Regions from separate parts of the Marinobacter sp. EN3 genome, predicted to be linked through region 3. Evidence: predicted binding sites of a transcription regulator. Region 3 holds the regulator's gene; each other region holds the start of a gene.

What was found. The regulator FliA, encoded in region 3, starts transcription of late flagellar genes. The targets are predictions, from matches to a motif close to CTAAAGTTTNNNNNNNNNNNGCCGNTAA.
Positions count from the first base shown of each region.
Region 1: Q675_RS36130 (methyl-accepting chemotaxis protein) is a predicted target of FliA. The motif match lies at 4,412-4,439, and genes of this name have one in related genera.
Region 2: Q675_RS27870 (methyl-accepting chemotaxis protein) is a predicted target of FliA. The motif match lies at 2,752-2,779, and genes of this name have one in related genera.

Region 1 is NZ_AXCC01000074.1:160,028-166,710, forward strand. It holds gene Q675_RS36120 (MHYT domain-containing protein) at 1-2,003, shown strand, start outside; gene Q675_RS36125 (two-component system response regulator) at 1,997-2,989, shown strand; gene Q675_RS36130 (methyl-accepting chemotaxis protein) at 2,986-4,287, opposite strand; gene Q675_RS36135 (methyl-accepting chemotaxis protein) at 4,468-5,991, opposite strand; gene Q675_RS36140 (SCO family protein) at 6,003-6,572, opposite strand.
Region 2 is NZ_AXCC01000023.1:111,874-118,556, forward strand. It holds gene Q675_RS27860 (MFS transporter) at 1-555, shown strand, start outside; gene Q675_RS27865 (DUF4870 family protein) at 571-939, opposite strand; gene Q675_RS27870 (methyl-accepting chemotaxis protein) at 1,001-2,641, opposite strand; gene Q675_RS27875 (PhoX family protein) at 2,985-5,171, shown strand; gene Q675_RS27880 (hypothetical protein) at 5,249-5,563, opposite strand; gene Q675_RS27885 (hypothetical protein) at 5,643-5,894, opposite strand; gene Q675_RS27890 (alkane 1-monooxygenase) at 6,077-6,683, shown strand, end outside.
Region 3 is NZ_AXCC01000001.1:635,547-642,229, forward strand. It holds gene Q675_RS22510 (protein-glutamate methylesterase/protein-glutamine glutaminase) at 1-1,055, opposite strand, end outside; gene Q675_RS22515 (chemotaxis protein CheA) at 1,089-3,218, opposite strand; gene Q675_RS22520 (protein phosphatase CheZ) at 3,237-4,022, opposite strand; gene cheY (chemotaxis response regulator CheY) at 4,044-4,427, opposite strand; gene Q675_RS22530 (RNA polymerase sigma factor FliA) at 4,588-5,331, opposite strand; gene Q675_RS22535 (MinD/ParA family protein) at 5,364-6,176, opposite strand; gene flhF (flagellar biosynthesis protein FlhF) at 6,250-6,683, opposite strand, start outside.

The sequences.
Region 1 (6,683 bases), on a different contig from region 3:
AACGCATCTTCGGTTACAACGCCGATGAAATCGTGGGCAAGAATATCAACATGCTGATGCCCAACCCCCATCGGGGCGCCCACGACGGCTATCTGAAAAACTACCTGCGCACCGGGGAACGTAAAATCATCGGTTCAGGCCGCGAAGTCTGGGCGCTGCATAAGGATGGCCACCAGATACCGGTGCGCCTGGGCATTGGTGAATCCCGGCTGGGTGGCATCAGCACCTTTGTAGGCTTCATCACTGACATTTCCGAGCGCCATCGCATGGAAACCGATCTGCGCCAGGCAAAAGAGGACGCAGAACAGGCTGCCGCCGCCAAAAGTGCGTTTCTGGCCAACATGAGCCACGAAATCCGCACCCCGATGAACGCCATTATCGGCTTCACAGACCTGGTACTGGACACACCGCTGGATGAAACCCAGGCACGGCATCTTGGCGTGGTGAAAACCTCGGCCCGGTCTCTGCTTAACCTGCTCAACGATATACTGGACACCGCCAAACTGGACGGTGGTCATACCGAACTCGAACTGCACGATTTTAACCTGCGCCGGCTCTGTGACCAGGTGATTGCCACGCAATCCCTGAACGCGGCGCGCAAAGGGCTGTATCTGACACTGGATTATCAGGCCGGCGATTACTACCAGGGCGATCCCCTGCGCGTTCAGCAGGTGGTACTGAATCTGTTAAGCAACGCGGTCAAGTTTACCCAGACGGGTGGCGTCACCCTGCAGGTGCAGGAGCCCGCCGCGGGCAAAGTGGTTATCCGGGTTGAGGATACCGGCATTGGTATTTCCGCCGATCGCATCGACAGGATTTTCGAGCCGTTTACCCAGGCTGATTCCAGCATGACCCGTCGCTTCGGTGGCACCGGCCTGGGCACGACCATTGCCCGCCAACTGGTGGAACTGATGGGTGGCACCATCAGCGTAACCAGCAGCCCGGGCGAAGGCTCGGTGTTCCAGGTAGAACTGCCCCTGCCCACCGGCCAGGCCGTGGACGAGGATACGCTGGCAGACCAGGAAATCGCGCTTCCCCCTTTGCGCATTCTGGTTGCCGATGATGTGCCACAAAACCTGGAACTACTGAGAACTTTGCTGCTTCACCGCAAACATGACGTCACCACGGCCGCCAACGGCCAGGAAGCGGTGGACCTCTACCGCAACCAGGCCTTCGATCTGATTCTGATGGACGTGCAGATGCCCGGCATGAACGGTCACGACGCCACCCGGGCCATTCGGCAACATGAAGCCGCCGCCCAACGCAGCTACACACCCGTGATCGCCCTGACCGCCAGTGTGCTGGAAGACGACCGCAGGCAGGCCCTGGAGGCGGGCATGGACGGCTTCGCCATCAAACCACTCAATCTGCCGGAACTCACTGCCGAGATGGCCAGAGTCCTGGGCATAGAGGCTTCGGCACCGAGCAATGCAGGTCATGATGTCGACGACAGTACGATAGATACCGTCACGCTCAGGCAGCTCTGGCCGGACGCCAAAAAACACCTACGGGCGGCAGGACGTCTGTTGCAAGCGCCAGAGAATCAACCCGAAGCAATCCGGCTCTGCCCCGATAACCCGACAGCCGAAGCCCACCGGGTTCGCGGCATTGCCGGTAATCTGGGTTTCCGGCGTTTAGCGGCAACGCTGGCAAACCTGGAGACCCGGCTGAAATCGGAAAAACCGGTGCCGGAGGCCCTGTGGCAGGAGCTCCAGAACGATTTTGATCGGGCACGCCAGTGGCTGACCGAACAAGCAGCGGACTCTGAAACGCGCCCCGCAAGCTGGACTGAACCGGATGCCATAGACCCGAAAACGCTGGCACAAGTGATCGAACGCCTGAGCCAGGGCGAAATTCCGGAACGCGCTATCGACCAGCTGAAGCCAGGACTGCCCACGGAGATCGCCGATGTGATGAACGAGGCTCTCGACGACTTCGAACCAGAGAAAGCGGCCAAAATTCTGATCACTTTTCGCGATACCCTGGAGGCCTCGCAATGCTGACCGACACCAAGACCCTGCTGCTGGTGGACGACGAGCCAGCCAACCTTCAGGTGCTGCGCAACGTACTTTCCGACCACTACCGGCTACTGTTCGCCAAAGATGGTGAACGGGCGCTGGAACTGGCACGCAGAGAGAAACCGGATCTTGTCCTGCTTGATGTGATGATGCCGGGCCTGTCCGGTTACGAGGTGTGCAAAACCCTGAAAGCAGACCCGGATATCCGTACTATTCCGGTGATCTTCGTCACCGCATTGTCGGACGCAGATGACGAGGCCCGGGGCTTTGAACTGGGCGCGGTGGACTATATAACCAAACCCGTGAATGCGGCGATAGTCCGGGCCAGAGTGAAAAATCATCTGTCTCTGGTGCGTATGGACGAGCTGATAGAGACCCGGCTGGCCGTCGTTCAGCGGCTGGGGCGAGCGGCAGAATACAAGGACAACGAAACCGGCCTGCACGTAATCCGCATGAGCCATTTCTCACGGCTGATTGCACTGGAGGCCGGGCTCGGCGAAGCCTGGTCTGACACCCTGCTCAATGCCGCCCCGATGCACGATATCGGCAAAATCGGCATTCCGGACGCTATCCTTCAGAAACCCGGCAAACTGGATCCGGACGAGTGGGCTGTCATGCAGCGCCACGCGGAAATCGGGGCGGAGATCATCGGAGAAGACGGCTCAGACCTGCTTAATATGGCGCGGGAAGTGGCCCAGAATCATCACGAGAAATGGGATGGCAGCGGCTATCCTCAAGGCCTGAAAGGCGCCGCTATTCCCATCTCTGCCCGGATCGTGGCCCTGGCCGATGTCTTCGACGCTCTCACCAGCGAGCGCCCTTACAAGAAAGCATGGCCGATAGAACAGGCAACGGATTTGATTCGCGAGCAAAGCGGCAAGCATTTCGACCCGGAACTGGTCGAGGCCTTCTTTCGCTGCCTGCCGGCGATACTTGAGGTGCGCCAGCGTTGGCAGGAAGAGGCTGCCTAACAGCCCAGATCGCCACGCTTCAGAACTTCTTCAATCATGTCATCCAACAGGTCAATGACTTCGCCTGAGGAAGACTTGAGCGTGGCTACCAACTCCCGGGAGAGTTCAGAATAGCGATCAGAACTGATCCTCTTCTGATGAAATTCCTGGGCCGTTTTATAAAGCTCACGGCCTGCTTTATGCACTTGTGGGTGAACCACCTTAATCAGCCGGTCAGCACTGCGGAGCTGGTGCATGGGCTGAGCCTTGTCGCTGGCCAGGAAATGGCCCAGCCGGCACTGGGTGTGATCCTTCACTTCCGCCTCAGTGATCGAGTTTTCATTGAATACGGCAAAGCGGATGAGCTTGTCCACCCAGACCACATGATCACGCTTGGCACTGGCCAGCACGAGACAGGGAGTGGTTAACCGGATCTGGCTGAAGATGCGGTCGGTGTCGTCCCGAAGTGGGCGAATCGCCTGCATCAAATCCCGGAAAATACTGGCCAAAGCATCGGAATCTTCAGAGTTGGAACTGACCTGACGCGCCATATCCGCGGCCACCTGACTCTGCTCCTCGGCCGCAGCGGCAATGGAGGTTGCCTGGTCGTAGTTGATGTTCGAGGACTCCCGGGACTGATGTATCACCTCCGCCACCCGCTCCCGGCTTTCCCCCGAGGCCTGCACAGCACGTACGGAATTTCCCAACCGGGACTGGACCGATTCAGAGCCGGAGATGATCTGCGAGACAATCCCGTTGATTTCCTGCGCCGCCCCCGCACTTCGGGCAGCTAATTGCCGCACCTCGTCCGCAACCACCGCAAAGCCCCTGCCCGCCTCACCGGCACGGGCGGCCTCAATCGCCGCATTAAGGGCGAGCAGGTTTGTCTGGTCGGATATTTCATTCACGGTGTTGGTAAGCGATTCAATACTCCGGGTTTGCTCCGCCAGCGAACGCATTTCCTCGTTGGCCTGGGTCAGGGCGATATCCACCTCGGCCAGACGCGCCTCCATATCCTCCAGCGCGGAAATGGATTCCCTGGTGTACTCATTTACCCGGGAGGCTTGCTCCAGTACATCCTGGCCCAGGCCACCCACTTCCGACGCACTGGCCGACATTTCCTCAATGGCGGCGGACAACGTCTGAATATTGGCGACAAGGTTATGAATGCGGTCGTCAAACTCCAGAGCGCCCTGGCCCAGATCAGAAATATGGCGGGAGACATCCACCGCCCCGTTGGCCACTGAAAGCTCCTCGGAACGCACCGACGACAAATACTCTGCCAGTGGCACCAGCCAGTCCGGACAACGTGTGGGCACCCCGTTATCAAGTAAAGATTGAATCTGTTGTTTTGCTCGTTTTTCAGACAGGAACATAGCTCTTACTCACGCAGATCCGGCAGTCGGAATTATTGGACTTGTTTGAACTTGATAACTGTCAATATTAACGGCAGATGCGCCAGATCCTGCAGAACCCAGATCAATTTTTCTGACGGGTTTTCAGGGCAACCGGTAGCGGCTGATCAACTCGTCCACCCGGACCACGCTGTTCTCCAGCTCACCCGCCATGTTCTGCACACTGTCGGCCTCTTTGGCCACCTCAGCGTTACGGGTCGCAACCGCATGAATGTTCTCGTTGATCTGCAACGACGTGGCTGCCTGTTGCTCGCAGGCCGCCGCGATCTGGTTGTTCATACTGCTGACCGAATCAATGGCCTGTTCAATGCGGTTAATAGCCTCCGCGGCTTGCTGAATCGCCCGGTTGGATTCTGTGGAGCGCGTCTGCCCCATTTCCATGGCGGCAGTGGTGGCCTCGGACAGGTTCTTCAACTCATCCACTGTGGCACGAATTTCCTCGGTGAATTCCTGAGTGCGGCGCGACAGAGATCGAACCTCATCGGCGACCACAGCAAATCCGCGGCCATGCTCTCCTGCCCGGGCTGCCTCGATAGCCGCATTCAGCGCCAGCAGATTAGTCTGGTCGGAGATATCGTGAATCGAACCGGTAACCCGCGCGATGGATTCCACCTTGCCTGCCAACTGTTCCACCATTCGGGCACTGTCTTCCAGTGCCTTGTTGGTTGCATCCGTCATGGTTCGGGCACAAGTCATGGCCTGGCTGCCTGCGGAAGCGGAATCCGCCGCATCGCTGGCGGCTTCCGACGCCAGTTGAGCATTGTGCGCCACTTCCTGCACGCTGGCCGACATCTCGTTGGTGGCGGTGGCTACCTGATCAGCCTGCTGTTGCTGCTCATCTACAAATCGACGAGTGCTCTCGCTCGCCCGCAACAGCTGTTCGGAATTCCGACGCAGCTCCAGCGAGAACTCTCGCATTTGCCGGATCAGCTCGCAGGACTTTTCCATCATGTCGTTGAAGGATTTGGCACTGGCGTTACCGTCTGTGGCGGGCAGGCGGCCGGACAGATCATGTTCCCGGTCAAAGTCGCGGACAATGGCCATCATGCGAAATGCCTGATGTCTCTCCTGTTTCATCTGCACCGCAAAGAACACCAGAATGCCGGCCTCAAACACCACAAAGGCGGCGTGAAGGAAGGCGATACCCCAGCTACAGCCATAGTTGAAAATCATCAATGGCATTCCGCCCACCTCAGCTTCTGAAAGCTGCAAAGCGGTCAATAACAGATGGTGGGCGGCAATGGTGACGGCCGCAGCAACAACCGGCACCCAGTCCCGGTAAATGATCACCAGAGCCAGGGCCGAGAAGATGTGGAAATGCATTTCGATACGGCCCATCTGGGCCTGAATCATAATGGCCGAATACAGCATCAGGCAGGCCGCGAACAGAACCGAACTCGCCCGGGTGCCCCGCAGCAGGTAGTAGCCCGCCAGTGCCACCACACCCACCAACACCGAAGCCGCCAGTGCAAAACCATGGGTACCATAACCCCAGGGCACCCACAGCCCCACCACAGGTACATGGGCCAACAGAATAAAGAGCATCTGGCGGTCGGTTACCAGCGCCTGTTCTTTTGCCAGATCGTCAATCGCAATGCTGTTTGCCACGGCTGAAACCCTCAAAATTGCGACAGAAGCCGCTGAATGTCTTGCTCAACCCGGGCCAGATCCAGCGCCGGGGAGCTGTAAAGCAAATGGCGCCGATTATCTGCGGTGACGGCGTAAATCCGTGCACTGTGGTCGAAATCGTACTGATCACCGTTACCCACTTTCGCGGCATATTCGGCAAACCCCATCGCCAGTTCTTGCGCAGCGGCCTGAGATACGGGCCGGACGGCCTGAAAACCCTCGCCCATACTGGCCATAATCCGGTCAAGCTCCTGCTGGCTGTCTCGTTCGGGATCCAGTGTTACAAATACGAAGCGCACCGGTTCGTCGGCCATTCGGTCGTGAAGCTCCTTCAAGTTGACCAGTTGCAGCGGACAGACCGTGCCGCAATGCTGGTAGCCGAAAAACACCAGCCGAATCTCCTCGCTGCCACGCTGATACCCGGGTAACGGAGGTACTTCAATATTAGTTTTGAAGCCGTAGTAATCGCCATCACGGGTGATATGGCCCAGCAACGGTAAAGACACCAACAGACCGATCACCAACAAGATGACACCGGTAATCGCAGAACGTGTTCGCATTGAGTCATCTCCTGAGCAACGGTAAACAGGTTATCGGCTGAAGGAACCATGGGCTTATAAGGTTATTCCGAGATATTCCTTACAGGGTGATGATACGTAGCGAAGGCTCAG
Region 2 (6,683 bases), on a different contig from region 3:
TTCAGGCATTTTGTCATCACTCGTGCACTGCTTTTGTGTTCGGCTCTGGCGTCTCCCTATTTCGTGGTGCTCGCCCAACAGGAATCCGATATTGGCTGGATGCTGGGCGTCTTTCTGCTCGCCAGCAGTCTGGCCAGCTCCCTGAGCGCCAGCTTCTGGGGTTGGGCCGCCGACACCTCCAGCCGCCGAGTGATGATTCGGGGTGCCGCCATGGCCAGCTCGGTCTGCCTGGTGGTTGGTGTTCTTGCACTGGTGCTGGGCCCCGGGTTTGGCGGTGCCTGGTTCTATCCGGTCGCGTTTTTTGTGCTGAGTATTGCCCATGCCGGCGTGCGCCTGGGGCGCAAAACCTATCTGGTGGATATGGCCGGAGGCAACAAACGGACAGACTACACAGCGGTCAGCAATACCGTTATCGGTGTGTTGCTGCTGGTAACCGGGGGGTTCACAGCCGCCATTTCCATGATTTCGGACGTGGCGGTGATTCTGGTATTGGGACTGATGGGGCTGGCGGGCATGCTGAGCGCATTACGCCTTGAAGAAGTGACGGAAGACTGAGCCATCAAGACCCCGTTACATCGGGGTCTTGCCATCGTTCAGGGCCAGGGCACCTTTGACAATTCGGTAGATCACCCAGATCGCAATACCCAGCAGAATAAACCAGCCCACAATCAGCATGGTGGTAATCACCCCGATGACTGTCCACAGCAAACCAATCCAGAAGGTGCGGATCTGCCAGCGGAAATGGGGCTCTATCCAGGTACCACGGACATCATCCAGTTTGACGTAGTTGATGATCACGCCCACCAGTGCCGTCACCCCCCCCAGGAAAAAAGACAACGCCTGCAGGATGTAAACCACCACCGCCAGATTCCTCGTGGAGCTGGGCTCCTGTGATTGCTGGCCGTCAGGTTTTGCGGGGATATACTCGGTTTCGGGCACAGGCGTTCTCCTTGTTACGTCCCCGGCAGTCTATCACAGCCTTGGCGGGTGCCCAGTGCGATCAATTCCCCGCCGGCCGATACCCAACCCGGAACCCGCCCCAGTGCTTGCCGTTCACATAGATGGGCACCGACAGATCGTGCATGATTTCACCGGTGTCCCGGCGATAGGTCTGGAGCAGCATACTTTCGGTATGACTCCCGCAGCGAATGCCAGTGCGATCATTGAACAGTCGCTTGCTCCGGCTTTTCACCAGGTCCACTTCCGGATTACCACTCGGCGGGTGGGCAAAATCCTTGTTATGGGTAGGCACATAACCGTCCGGCGCGCAGGCGATGGAGAACACAATGGCCTCATGGGATTTCTTGATGGGCTCCTGTATTGCCGGAAACATCTGGTCAGTAAACCGATCGAAGCTGCTGGAATACTGTTGGGGCTGGGTGTTGGCAATCGGTGTTCGCTTTTTGTCAAACAGCGCCGCTTCACTCAAACGGCCCTCTCGAATTGCCGCCTCAAACAACTGGCCAATCTGCTGCGCCCCTTCCAGTGCTTTCTCATAAAACGGCCGGTGGTAGCTTTCGCTGCTGTTCAGCGCAAAGGCAGCATTCGCCTTCTCCGCCAGCTCCATCAACGTGGAAGCCTGGTCCGCCAGCGATGCCACACTGGTATCACTTTCGGATATATGGTCACGGACAGACTCAATAGCCGAAAACACCTGGGCCAGACTCTGCTCGTTGTTCTGGTCGATCTCGGCAATACGGGCAACCTGCTGCTGAACCCGGTCGGATTGATCCCGAATCTGATCCAGCTGGCCGCCAACGCTCTCTACAGATGTCAGCCCGTCTTCCACGGTTTTCGCCAGAGATTCAATGCGGGACACAATCTTGGTTGTGTCATTCTGAATTTCGTCGAGGGTGTCCGCCACTTCACTGGTGGCCTGGGCAGTGCGCCCGGCCAACTGCCGGACTTCATCAGCCACCACCGCAAACCCTCGCCCCTGCTCACCGGCGCGGGCCGCCTCAATAGCGGCATTCAGTGCCAATAGATTGGTCTGCTCGGCAATGCCCTGAATGGTTGAGGTCACGCCCTGGATCTTGCCAGATTTTTCGTGCAAGGCCTGAATCAGCCGGAGGTTTTCTTCCGATTGCTGATGCACCAGGCGCACACTTTCAATGGCCGACACCAATGACTGACGCCCTTCCACACTGACTTCGCGATTCTGCAGAGCCATGGTGGCAGCGTTGGTGGCCTGTTCCGACGATTCCCGAACCGATTCTGTGATCTGGCCGGCGTAATCGGCCATCTGGGCGGTTTCTTCCACCTGTCTGTCCAGGCGCTGCTTCACCTGATCCGCCGCAAACGAGACTTCGGCGGCCGAGATGGCACTCTTGTCGGCACTGGCCGAGAGCGTTTCAACCAGGGCCTTGCCAGCCCGGGCATCGGCCAGAAGCTGCGCACATTGAGCCCGCAACGGGTGGTTATCAGCCAGGGAGCCATCATTCAGGCCGTTAATCCCACGCTCTATTGGTTCCAGCACCCTCAATATCAGATAGCCGGCCGCGGCGGCGAGACCAACCAGGAGTCCGATCAACAGAGACGCGGCATCGAGCCCCATCATCGGAGCCACCAGAATGCAGGCAATACCGAGCGCAACAGCAATGCCCACCCCCCATAAAATTGCAGTGCGATCGAGTAAACCCATGGTGCCCTCATCTTTATCATTGCTAACGCAAGCATGTTGTTATTGCAGGCCATCCCTGAGAGTAAAGAAATGATATGGGTTAATAACTGCTACTTTAGTGTGTTTATCAGCTATCGGCCGCCCCTCGATTTTCTTTATTTGCGGTAGCTACCTTTCAGCGTCACTCACAAGGTGCTTTAGGGCTATAGGTCCACTGCAAAAGTTTCTTCTTCAATATGTCACCGATCTGAATCAAAACTGTCACTTACCTTGGCGATCCTTATTTTCTTCGTCGAACTGCCGACCGTCTTGGTCAGCAAATCGAAACGTCCTCCATTCAGTGTCGTGACATAAGGAGAGTAAAATGGGACATCATCCAGTCGAAGACAGCAATCGAAGCAACAATCGGCCATTTGATGAAGTGATCAAAGCGCGTCTTTCGCGACGTAAACTGCTCACTGGTACAGCGTCTGCAGCCACTGTGGGTGTTCTTGGCTCATTGGGCCTGAGCGGCTGCGGAGGCAGCAGCAGTTCAAACAGCCCTGCCACGAGTCCGGACTCTGTTACGATGAACCCGACACAACTGGGTTTTTCTTCGATCCCGGGTGGAATTGAAGACCGGGTTATTCTACCCCCTGGTTATAAAGCTGACGTTCTCTACGCCAAAGGCGACCCCCTGTTCTCCGGCCTGGCGCCCTTCAAAAACGACGGAACCGATGTTGATTATGACAGTCGATCAGGCGATGAGCATGACGGCATGCATTTCTTCGGCATGAATGCATCAGGACAGTACGATCCCGAGGCGTCCGACCGAGGAATTCTGGTTCTTAACCACGAAAACCTTGAAGACAACACGCTGCATGAGACTGCGACGGCCAAAGCAGATGCCATTTTCGCCAACGACATTCAAGAGCTCAAAAAAATCGTTGACCGTGAGATGAACGGGCACGGCGTCTCCTGTGTCGAAATTCGTAAGGAGAACGGTAAGTGGTCCGTCATCACGGATTCACCCTACAATCGTCGCCTGACTGTTTTCACCGAAATGCAGATGCAAGGGCCTGTTGCAGGAGAAGATTTCGTCAAAACCAAACTGACGCCAACCGGAACAACTCGCTACGGCACGATGAACAACTGTGCCAACGGCTACACCCCATGGGGCACGTATCTCGCAGCAGAAGAAAACTGGTACGCTTATTTTCGCGTTGGCAATGTCGATGCCCTGTCCGAAAAGCAGAAGGGCTGGCTCGCACGTTACGGCATCAGTGGAAATGGCTGGGCATACCGCCAATGGGATGAAGTGCCAGGGGATCAATATCAGCGCTTTGGCGTAAACACCAGCGGCTCAACGGCAACCGAGGACTTCCGCTATGAACCCAACCTTCATGGCTACGTGACCGAAGTTGACCCGTTCCGCCCTACACAAAAGCCCAGGGTACGAACAGGACTGGGTCGTTTTTCCCATGAAGGCGCCTGGGTTGCACCAGCGAAAGAAGGTGCCCCTATCGTTATCTATTCGGGCGATGACTCTCGCCGCGAGTACATGTACAAGTTCGTATCGAAAACAGCGTGGACCGAGTCCGACCGCAATGGTGGTTTGGCGGCAGGCGACAAATACCTTGATGAGGGCACACTCTACGTTGCGGTATTCAATGATGATGGCACCGGTGCCTGGAAGGCTCTGACCATTTCCAATCCGGAGCTCAACGGCGACCACACCTACAATGATGACGGCACAACTTACCAGTACAGCTTTGCCTCTGAGGCAGAAGTTCTAGCGAGCGCCCGCCTGGCAGCCGACGTCTTGGGCGCAACGCCAATGGATCGACCCGAATGGGCAGTGGTGCACCCCACCAATGGCGATGTTTATCTGACATTGACCAACGGTAATCCCAGCAACCGTCCGTCCACTGACCTGGATGCAGTAAACCCCCGTGCGGTAAATTCCAACGGCCACATCATTCGCTGGCGCGAGCAAGACGGAAACCATGCCGCCACCGCTTTTGAGTGGGACATTTTCCTTTTTGGCTCGAGTGCCGATGCTTCCGCAGACTACAATGTTTCTGGCCTCACCCCAGACAACGAGTTCTCAAGCCCGGACGGACTTTTTATCGACCCACGCGGTGTAATGTGGATCCAGACTGATGACGGCTCCTCCGGGATTCGCAGCAAAACGAACAACCAGATGTTGGTCGCCATTCCTGGCAGAGTAGGTGACGGCGAAAGCGTTACGGTCACGACATCTGACAACAACGGCCAGGAATCAGTAAACACTTTCATTGGCGGCGACGCAGATGCGGTCAAGTTGAAACGATTCCTTGTTGGACCAAATGGATGCGAAATAACCGGCATCTCGATGACGCCGGACGCTCGCTCCATGTTCATCAACATCCAGCATCCCGGAGAAGGCGGCTCTAAAGAGGCCTTCAACACCGACGTAAGTAATTGGCCTGCCACTTCCCGCGATGCGACCGCATTCGGTGAGGCTGGCAATAGGCCACGTTCAGCTACTATCGTTATCTACCGCGAAGATGGAGGGGAGCTCGCACTTTAATGGTGGGATAAGGAGACCTTAATAAAAGCCTGGCCAGACTCTGTGCTGGCCAGGCTTTTCACTATTGAAGCGAGTAATTACTGAGTCATTTCGTCATAGCCTTCTTCCATGGAGTCAGCTGCTTCTTCCATGGAGTCACCCGCTTCATCCGCGGCTTCTTCAATCTCGTCGCCAGCGTTTTCGGCACCTTCCTGCATTTCACCAATCACGCCTTCATCCTGACCCGTGGCTTCTTCCCAGGTCTCTTCGGTGGCGTTAGCGGCGTCGTCCATCATTTCCTCGGCATTTTCACCCGCTTCTTCAAAATCCGCGCCTTCATCGCTCTCAGAGCTGCAGGCAGAAAGCCCAAGCGTGGCAACCAGTGCGAGTGCGCTCAAGGTAAACTTGTTCATAACATGTCCCTCTGTCGGTATATGTGTACAACGCCAACAGAGTAGAGGCAGCCCGCGGTCAATAGCAATTACCGGGCGATTACTCTTTCGTTAACCGCTCGCCGTCGATCATGATGATGTGGTCCGCCGAGACCACCTGCCCTTTTCCCAGCACCACGAAATCCCGCCCGGCCCGGCTGAGCACATCACGGATAACGCCGTGAACCACGCAGACCTGTCCGTTTGGATCCTGATAGATGATTTCCGCCAGCTTCATGGCCCGTGCATATTCCTGGAGCCGCTGCTGCAACGTCCAGGACATGGTGGCCGGAGATGGATTTGAGGCACTCATTCGACGCTTCCCTGTTTTTTTTTGTTTCCGAAAGTCTGGACCACAAGCTCTGGATTCGCCAGCTGGAGCCTGATTGTCATTAGAGGCCAGTTCGCTTAACCAGACTCTCTTACTTGTTGTATTGCCAGATTGTCCGACATACATTGAACAAACAAACACAACGAGTTCCACGGAGAGCCCATATGAACGCCAAAGTGAAATCCTCGCTCGACACGCACCAGGTCGCCGCGCCCCGGAAAACCGGGACATCGGATTCAAAAGACACCGCCACCAAGGCCGAGACCTGGAAAGATCCCAAGCGCTATATGTGGCTGTTGGGGCCTGCGCTTCCAGGCATTGGCCTTGCCGCTCTGACTGGCTACGCCCTGGCCCCGAAACGACTGAAGGCTCTGGCCTGGACCGGGCCGGCACTGGTGCACGGCATTATTCCGGCACTGGACCGGGCGATTGGTGAAGACAAAAGCAATCCTCCTGAATCGGCGGTAAAGACCTTGGAGCAGGACAAGTATTACGACCGTATTGTGAAGGCGTTTATCCCCACCCAGTACGCCATGACCTTCATGGGCGCCTGGCTGGCCAGCCGGAAAAACACACCACTTGAGGACAAGATCGGCCTGACCCTGACCGTAGGCGCCATCAACGGGGTAGGCATCAACACCGCCCATGAGCTGGGCCACAAGTCCAATAAACTGAACAAACTGATGGCCATGGCCGCCTTGGCCCCCACCGCCTACACCCACTTTGTGGTGGAACATAATTTTGGTCATCACAAGCGGGTAGCCACACCGG
Region 3 (6,683 bases):
CCATAGATGACGGAGGATTTCTCATCCTGGGACCAGATCACGGAACCGGACTGCTTCATCATCCTGCAGCCTTCCTTTCCGTCGGAACCCATACCAGTAAGGATCAGACCCAGGGTTTTGCCTGGGAAGCTCCTGGCCAGAGAACCGAAGGTAACATCCACACAGGGTTTGTAATTCAAGCGGTCATCGCCCGGAAGAATCCGCACTTTTGCCTGCCCGCCGCGACTTTCAATCATCATCTGCTTGCCACCGGGCGCCAGCAGGGCCAGTCCCGGACGAAGCACGTCGCCGTCCTCGGCCTGGCGCACCTCAATGCGACACAACTTGTTGAGCCGCTCGGCAAAGGCCGGAGTGAAGCTGGCGGGCATGTGCTGAACCAATACGATGGGCGCGGGAAACGAAGCCGGTAACGCCGTGAGCACCTTTTGCAGCGCAACGGGGCCACCGGTGGAAGTGCCGATGGCTACCACACTGTAGTGCCTGGCGGCCGTTTTTCTGGTGGGTTTACGAACCGGCTCGGAGGTCGCAGGGTCTTTACGGGGTTCCGTCGTTACCGGGCGGTGCAGGCGCGAACCGGCGCGCTCGACAGGTTCACGGCGAGGTTCCGCAGCCGGTGCCGCCGGCCTCGGGGCCACAGGCGCCGATCGGGCACCCGGGCGGCTACCGGCCACATCCAGAATACGCTGGATAAGGATTTTCTGAAGTTGACTGGTGTCCCTGGCAATTTCCTCGAAGTTCTTGGGCAGGAAATCCACTGCCCCGGCTTCCAGGGCATCCAGGGTAACGCGGGCACCTTCATAGGTCAGGGACGAGAACATCAAAACCGGGGTGGGATGTTTGCGCATGATCTCGCGCACGGCAGAGATGCCGTCCATCACCGGCATCTCGTAATCCATGGTGATCACATCGGGGCGCAGTTTTTCTGCCAGCTCGACACCTTCCCGCCCGTTGGTGGCGGCGCCTACCACTTTAATCTGGCCCGAGGCCGTCAGGATTTCCGTCAGCCGTTTGCGAAAAAAGCCCGAATCATCCACGACCAGGACAGAAACTGTCATCCATTTCTCCTACACAATCCCGGAAATTCCTGCTCAGCCGTAGTGCTGCAGGAGGCTCGGCACATCAATAATCAGGGCGATACGGCCATCACCGGTGATGGTGGCGCCGGCCATTCCTGGCGTCCCCTGCAGGGCCCGGCCCAGAGGTTTGATCACCACCTCTTCCTGGCCAATCAGCTGATCAACGACAAAGCCGACCTGTTTGGTCCCCATGGCCACAATCACCACGTGCGCAATCTCCGGCTCGGCCTGACCTGCCGCACCGTGCACCAGCCAGCGCTTGATGTGGAACAGTGGGAACACTTTGTCCCGCACGACAATACACTCTTTGCCGTCGACAATGTTGGTCTTGGTCAGATCCAGGTGGAAAATCTCCACCACATTCACCAGCGGCAGCGCGAAAGACTGGTCACCAAGCATGATCATCAACGTTGGCATAATGGCCAGAGTCAGCGGCACCTTGATGATAATGCTGGTGCCCTTGCCCTGTTCGGACATGATATTGATCTGCCCATTGAGCTGGCCGATCTTGGTTTTCACCACGTCCATGCCGACACCCCGACCAGAGACATCGGAAATCTGGTCCTTGGTGGAGAAACCGGCCGCAAAAATCAGATTGAAGCATTCGTTATCGGTAAGGCGGTCTGCCGCATCCTGATCGTACAGGCCCTTCTCGACCGCCTTGCGGCGCAAGACATCAGGATTCATACCGGCGCCGTCGTCGACAATGGACAGCAGAATATGGTCGCCTTCCTGCTCCGCCGACAGAGTCACGGTTCCAGCGCGAGGTTTGCCGGCCTTTTCCCGTACGTCCGGTGCCTCGACACCATGATCCACGGAATTTCTCACCAGGTGCACCAGGGGATCGGCCAGAGCTTCAACCAGGTTTTTATCCAGGTCGGTTTCCTCACCGTGCATGACCAGATTCACTTCTTTCTTCAGACTGCGGGCCAGGTCGCGCACCACTCTGGGGAAACGGCCGAAAACTTTCTTGATCGGCTGCATCCGTGTTTGCATGACGGCAGCCTGCAGATCCGTGGTCACCACATCGAGATTGGCCACTGCCTTGTGCATGTGTTCGTCTTCGCTTTCGGAACCCAGACGCTGCAGGCGGTTACGCACCAGCACCAGTTCGCCCACCATGTTCATGATGTCGTCCAGGCGCTTGGTATCAACCCGAACCGTGGTTTCGCCCGCTGGTGCGGCCTCACGGGCAGGTGCAGGCGCAGGGGCCGGCTTGGAAGCGGCCTTGCTCTCGGCTTTGGCTTCCGCTTTCTTTGGTTCCGGGGCTGGTTCGGCCTTGCTTGATGGAGCCGGCGCAGGCTTGGGCTCACCTGCGGCAGCCCCCGCGCTTGGGCCTGCACCCTTGCCATGCAGTTCGTCCAGCAGGTTCTCGAATTCGTCGTCGGAAATCAGATCGGCGTCACCGGATGATTTCTCCGAGCCACCGCTGGTGTCGATATCTGCCTTGGGCGCTTCATCTTCCGCAGGCGCGCCGGCAAACTGGCCCTTGCCGTGGAGTTGATCCAGCAGGGCCTCAAATTCATCGTCGGTAATCTCATCACTGTCTGAGCCGCCGGCGGATTCTGCCGGGGTGCTCACCTGCTCGTTGCCGACCGGTTTCTGGCCATCGGATTTTTCATCCGCCAACGCGTCCAGCAGCTGCTCGAACTCTTCGTCAGTGATATCGCCCTGATCCCCTTGCTGTCCGACATCCGCAGACGACGGCTCCTGTGCCGGGGTTGGTGCTTCCACCGCCGGTGCATCCTCGGACTCGGGTTTGGCGAGTGCATCCAGAGCTTCAATCAGTTCGTCCGGCGCGGGCGTCGGTTCTTCCCGGTTGCGGACTTCTTCGAACATGGCATTAACGTTGTCCAGCGCCTCCAGCACCACGTCCATCAGGTCCGGTGTTACCTTGCGCTTGTGATTCCGGAGAATATCAAACACGTTCTCCGCAGAGTGGCAGCAATTAACCAGTGCCTCCAGCTGAAGGAAGCCTGCGCCCCCTTTCACGGTATGGAAGCCACGGAAAATGGCGTTCAGCAGATCGCTGTCATCGGGATGCTGCTCCAGATCCACCAGCTGCTCCGACAACTTTTCGAGTATCTCGCCGGCTTCTACCAGGAAGTCCTGCAGGATCTCTTCATCAGCATCTAACGCCATGCGTCACCCTCTTTATTATCAGAATCCGAGACTGGACAGCAGATCGTCCACATCGTCCTGTCCCGAAACTACATCTTCCCGCTCATCGGCCTTGATCTGGGGCCCTACCCCTTTTTCGGCCGATTCTTCTTTTTCTTCAATCTGATGCACTGTGCCGGTCAGTTGATCAACGTGGCTGGCCATCACCACCAGACCAAGAAGGTTGTCTTCCACCTCTTTCACCAACGCGGTGACCTTCTGGATAACCTGACCGGTAAGATCCTGAAAATCCTGAGCCAGAAGGATTTCCGACAGGTTCTGGTACAGACTGTCGGAGTCTGTCGTCAGGCCAGCGAAGAACTTGTCGATGCGACCGTAAAGCTCCCGAAACTCCGCAGGCTCCATTTCACGACGGCGCAGACGCTGCCACTCATCCCGCAGGGAAACCGCTTCATCCCGCATGGCGTGAGCCACCGGCATGCTTTCCTCAACCAGATCCATGGTGCGGTTCGCCGCCTGGCTGGTCATCTGAACCACATAGGCCAGACGGTCAGAAGCGTCGCTCATCTTCGACAGCACTTCTTTCTGCTCGGCATTACGCGGGTCTATCTGGAAGTTCCGGATTGCCTCATGGAGGCTGCGGGTCAGTCGCCCCACTTCCCGATACAGACTCTGATCGCGAACCTCGCTCAGTTCATTGATCAGGGTCATCGCCTTGGCATAATTCCCGGCGTTTACATTCTCGGCCAGGTCGGAGGCCTGCTTTTGAAGCTTCTCCGCCACCTCCGGATCAAGGCCCTGATGGTTCTGTTTGGTATCACTCATGGCGAGCCATCCGACCTCTGGTTACTGGATTCGTTCGAAGATTTTCTCGATCTTTTCCTTCAGCACGGCTGCCGTGAAAGGCTTGACCACATACCCGTTCACCCCGGCCTGAGCCGCAGCCACGATCTGGTCCCGCTTAGCCTCTGCCGTTACCATCAGAACCGGCAGGTTCTTCAGGTTTTCATCAGCACGGACAGCCTTCAGAAGGTCAAAGCCCGACATGCCGGGCATGTTCCAGTCAGTCACCAGGAAGTCATACTTGCCGCTTCGGAGCATGGGCAACGCGGTGTTGCCATCGTCTGCTTCATCCGTATTGGTGAAGCCGAGATCTCGCAGCAGGTTTTTGATGATGCGTCGCATTGTGGAGAAGTCATCCACAATGAGAATTTTCATGTTCTTGTCCAATGGGACCTCCAGTCAGTAACACCCGGAATTCATTCAGCCTTTTGGAAGTCTAGCAGGCTGCTACCTTAAGCGCTTATTGTGTGGTGTTTGCGCACGTTGTAAAGCATCGTTTACCAAAAGCTACACAGCTTGCTGAGAGAGAAACACAGCACCTGGCCGATCAGTCGTTGTCACCATCCCGCCACTCGGCCAGCCGGCTGCGAAGTCGCAACGCCGCCTGGCTGTGAATCTGGCTTACCCGGCTCTCACTGACCCCTAGCACCGCACCGATTTCCTTGAGGTTGAGCTCTTCCTGGTAATACAGGCTCAATACCAGCTTTTCACGCTCAGGCAACTGCTCAATGGCGTCTGCGAGACTTCGCTGGAAAGCGCCTGAAGCAATACCGTCCAGCGGATTATCACTCGCTTCTGCTTCTTCTATCGGCAGCTCGCCGGATTCATTGAGCTCATCAAGACTAAAAAGTCTACCGCTGTTAGCGTCGGCGAGTGAGGCATGGTACTCGTCCAGACCAATGCCAAGCTCTTCAGCTACTTCGGCATCCTGGGCCTCGCGCCCGGTACGATCTTCCACCTGCTTGATAGCACTGGCGATTCGCCGGGCGTTGCGATGCACTGAGCGGGGCACCCAGTCGCCTTTGCGGATCTCATCCACCATGGCGCCGCGGATGCGAATCCCTGCGTAGGTTTCAAAGGTGGCACCTTTGCCGGAAGAATAGCGCTGCGCGGCCTCCAGCAGGCCAATCATACCGGCCTGCATAAGGTCTTCCAGCTGCACTGATGGCGGCAGCCGGGCCATGAGATGAAGGGCGATTTTCTTGACCAGCGGCGCATGCTCTTCAATCAGGGCTGAAGGGCTCCTGGCGCCGGCCTGATGGTAAATTCCCAGATGTTTCGCCAATGTCATGTATCCGGTTTTCTTGTAGGACTGGATTCAGATCAGACTTCGACGAGCCGCTCCACGAAGAATTCGAGATGCCCCCTGGGAGAGGACGGCAAAGGCCAACTGTCCACTTTTTCGGCCAGAGCCCGGATAGCCAGCGAGGCTTTCGCCCTCGGATAGGCATCCAATACCGCTTTCTGTCTTTGGACGGCTTTCTTGACGGCCTCGTCGTAAGGCACGATACCTACATATTGTAGTGCCACATCCAGAAAACGCTCGGTGACCCGGGTCAGTTTTTCAAACAGATGGCGGCCTTCCTGCTCATTGCGGACCTGGTTTGCCAGGATACGGAAGCGGTTGGTGCCATAATCCCGGTTCATCAGCTTGATCAACGCGTACGCATCGGTAATGGAAGTAGGTTCGTCGCAGACCACCAGCAGAAGTTCCTGCGAGGCCCTGAGGAAGCTGACCACCGATTCAGAAATACCTGCGGCGGTATCCACAATCAGAACGTCAATCTGGTCGCCCAGCTCACTGAAAGCGTTGATCAGGCCGGCATGTTCCATGGCGCTGAGCTGGGTCATACGCTGGGTGCCGGAGGAAGCCGGTACAATCTTGATACCACCAGGGCCATTCACCAGCACGTCTTTCAGATCACAATCGCCGCTGAGTACGTCTTGCAGATTTCGATTAGCGGTAATGCCGAGCAACACATCGATGTTGGCGAGCCCGAGATCCGCGTCCAGCAAGACAACCCGGCGCCCCTTCTGGGCCAGGGCGATACCGAGATTGACCGAAACATTGCTCTTGCCGACACCGCCCTTGCCGCCGGAAACCGCAATCACCTGAACCGGATGTGGTCTGCTCATACTGTTATCAGTCTCTTACTACGTTCTTGTACGGGCACGCGTGCCGGTGTTTTATTCTGGTCGCCAACGAGGCTCAGGCACCTTCGGCGACTGTCTGTGCGCTCTGCACGGCCTTAAGCCGTTCTACGCCCAGGCGCACTAACGGAATGGCCTCCGCCCTCTGGAGATCTTCCGGTATCTTCTGGCCATCGGTGTACCAGGCCACCGGTAAGCTGGTCTCCATAACGAACCCGAGCGCTTCGCCCAAGGTCAGGGCCTCATCAATCTTGGTCATGATGCAGCCTGCAAGGCTTGCCATCTTATAGCAATGCCACACGGATTTCATGATACGTGGCTGACTGGTGGCGGAGACCACCAGATGTGTACGGATATTGTGATCGCTGCGAGCCAACTCCGCCAGTTGTTCCTGGTAACCGCGGTCGGCACTGGTCAGGCCGGCAGTGTCAATCAGCACCAGGTGTCGATCCGATAACTCATCAAGAATGTCATCCAGGGAATGGCTCTCAT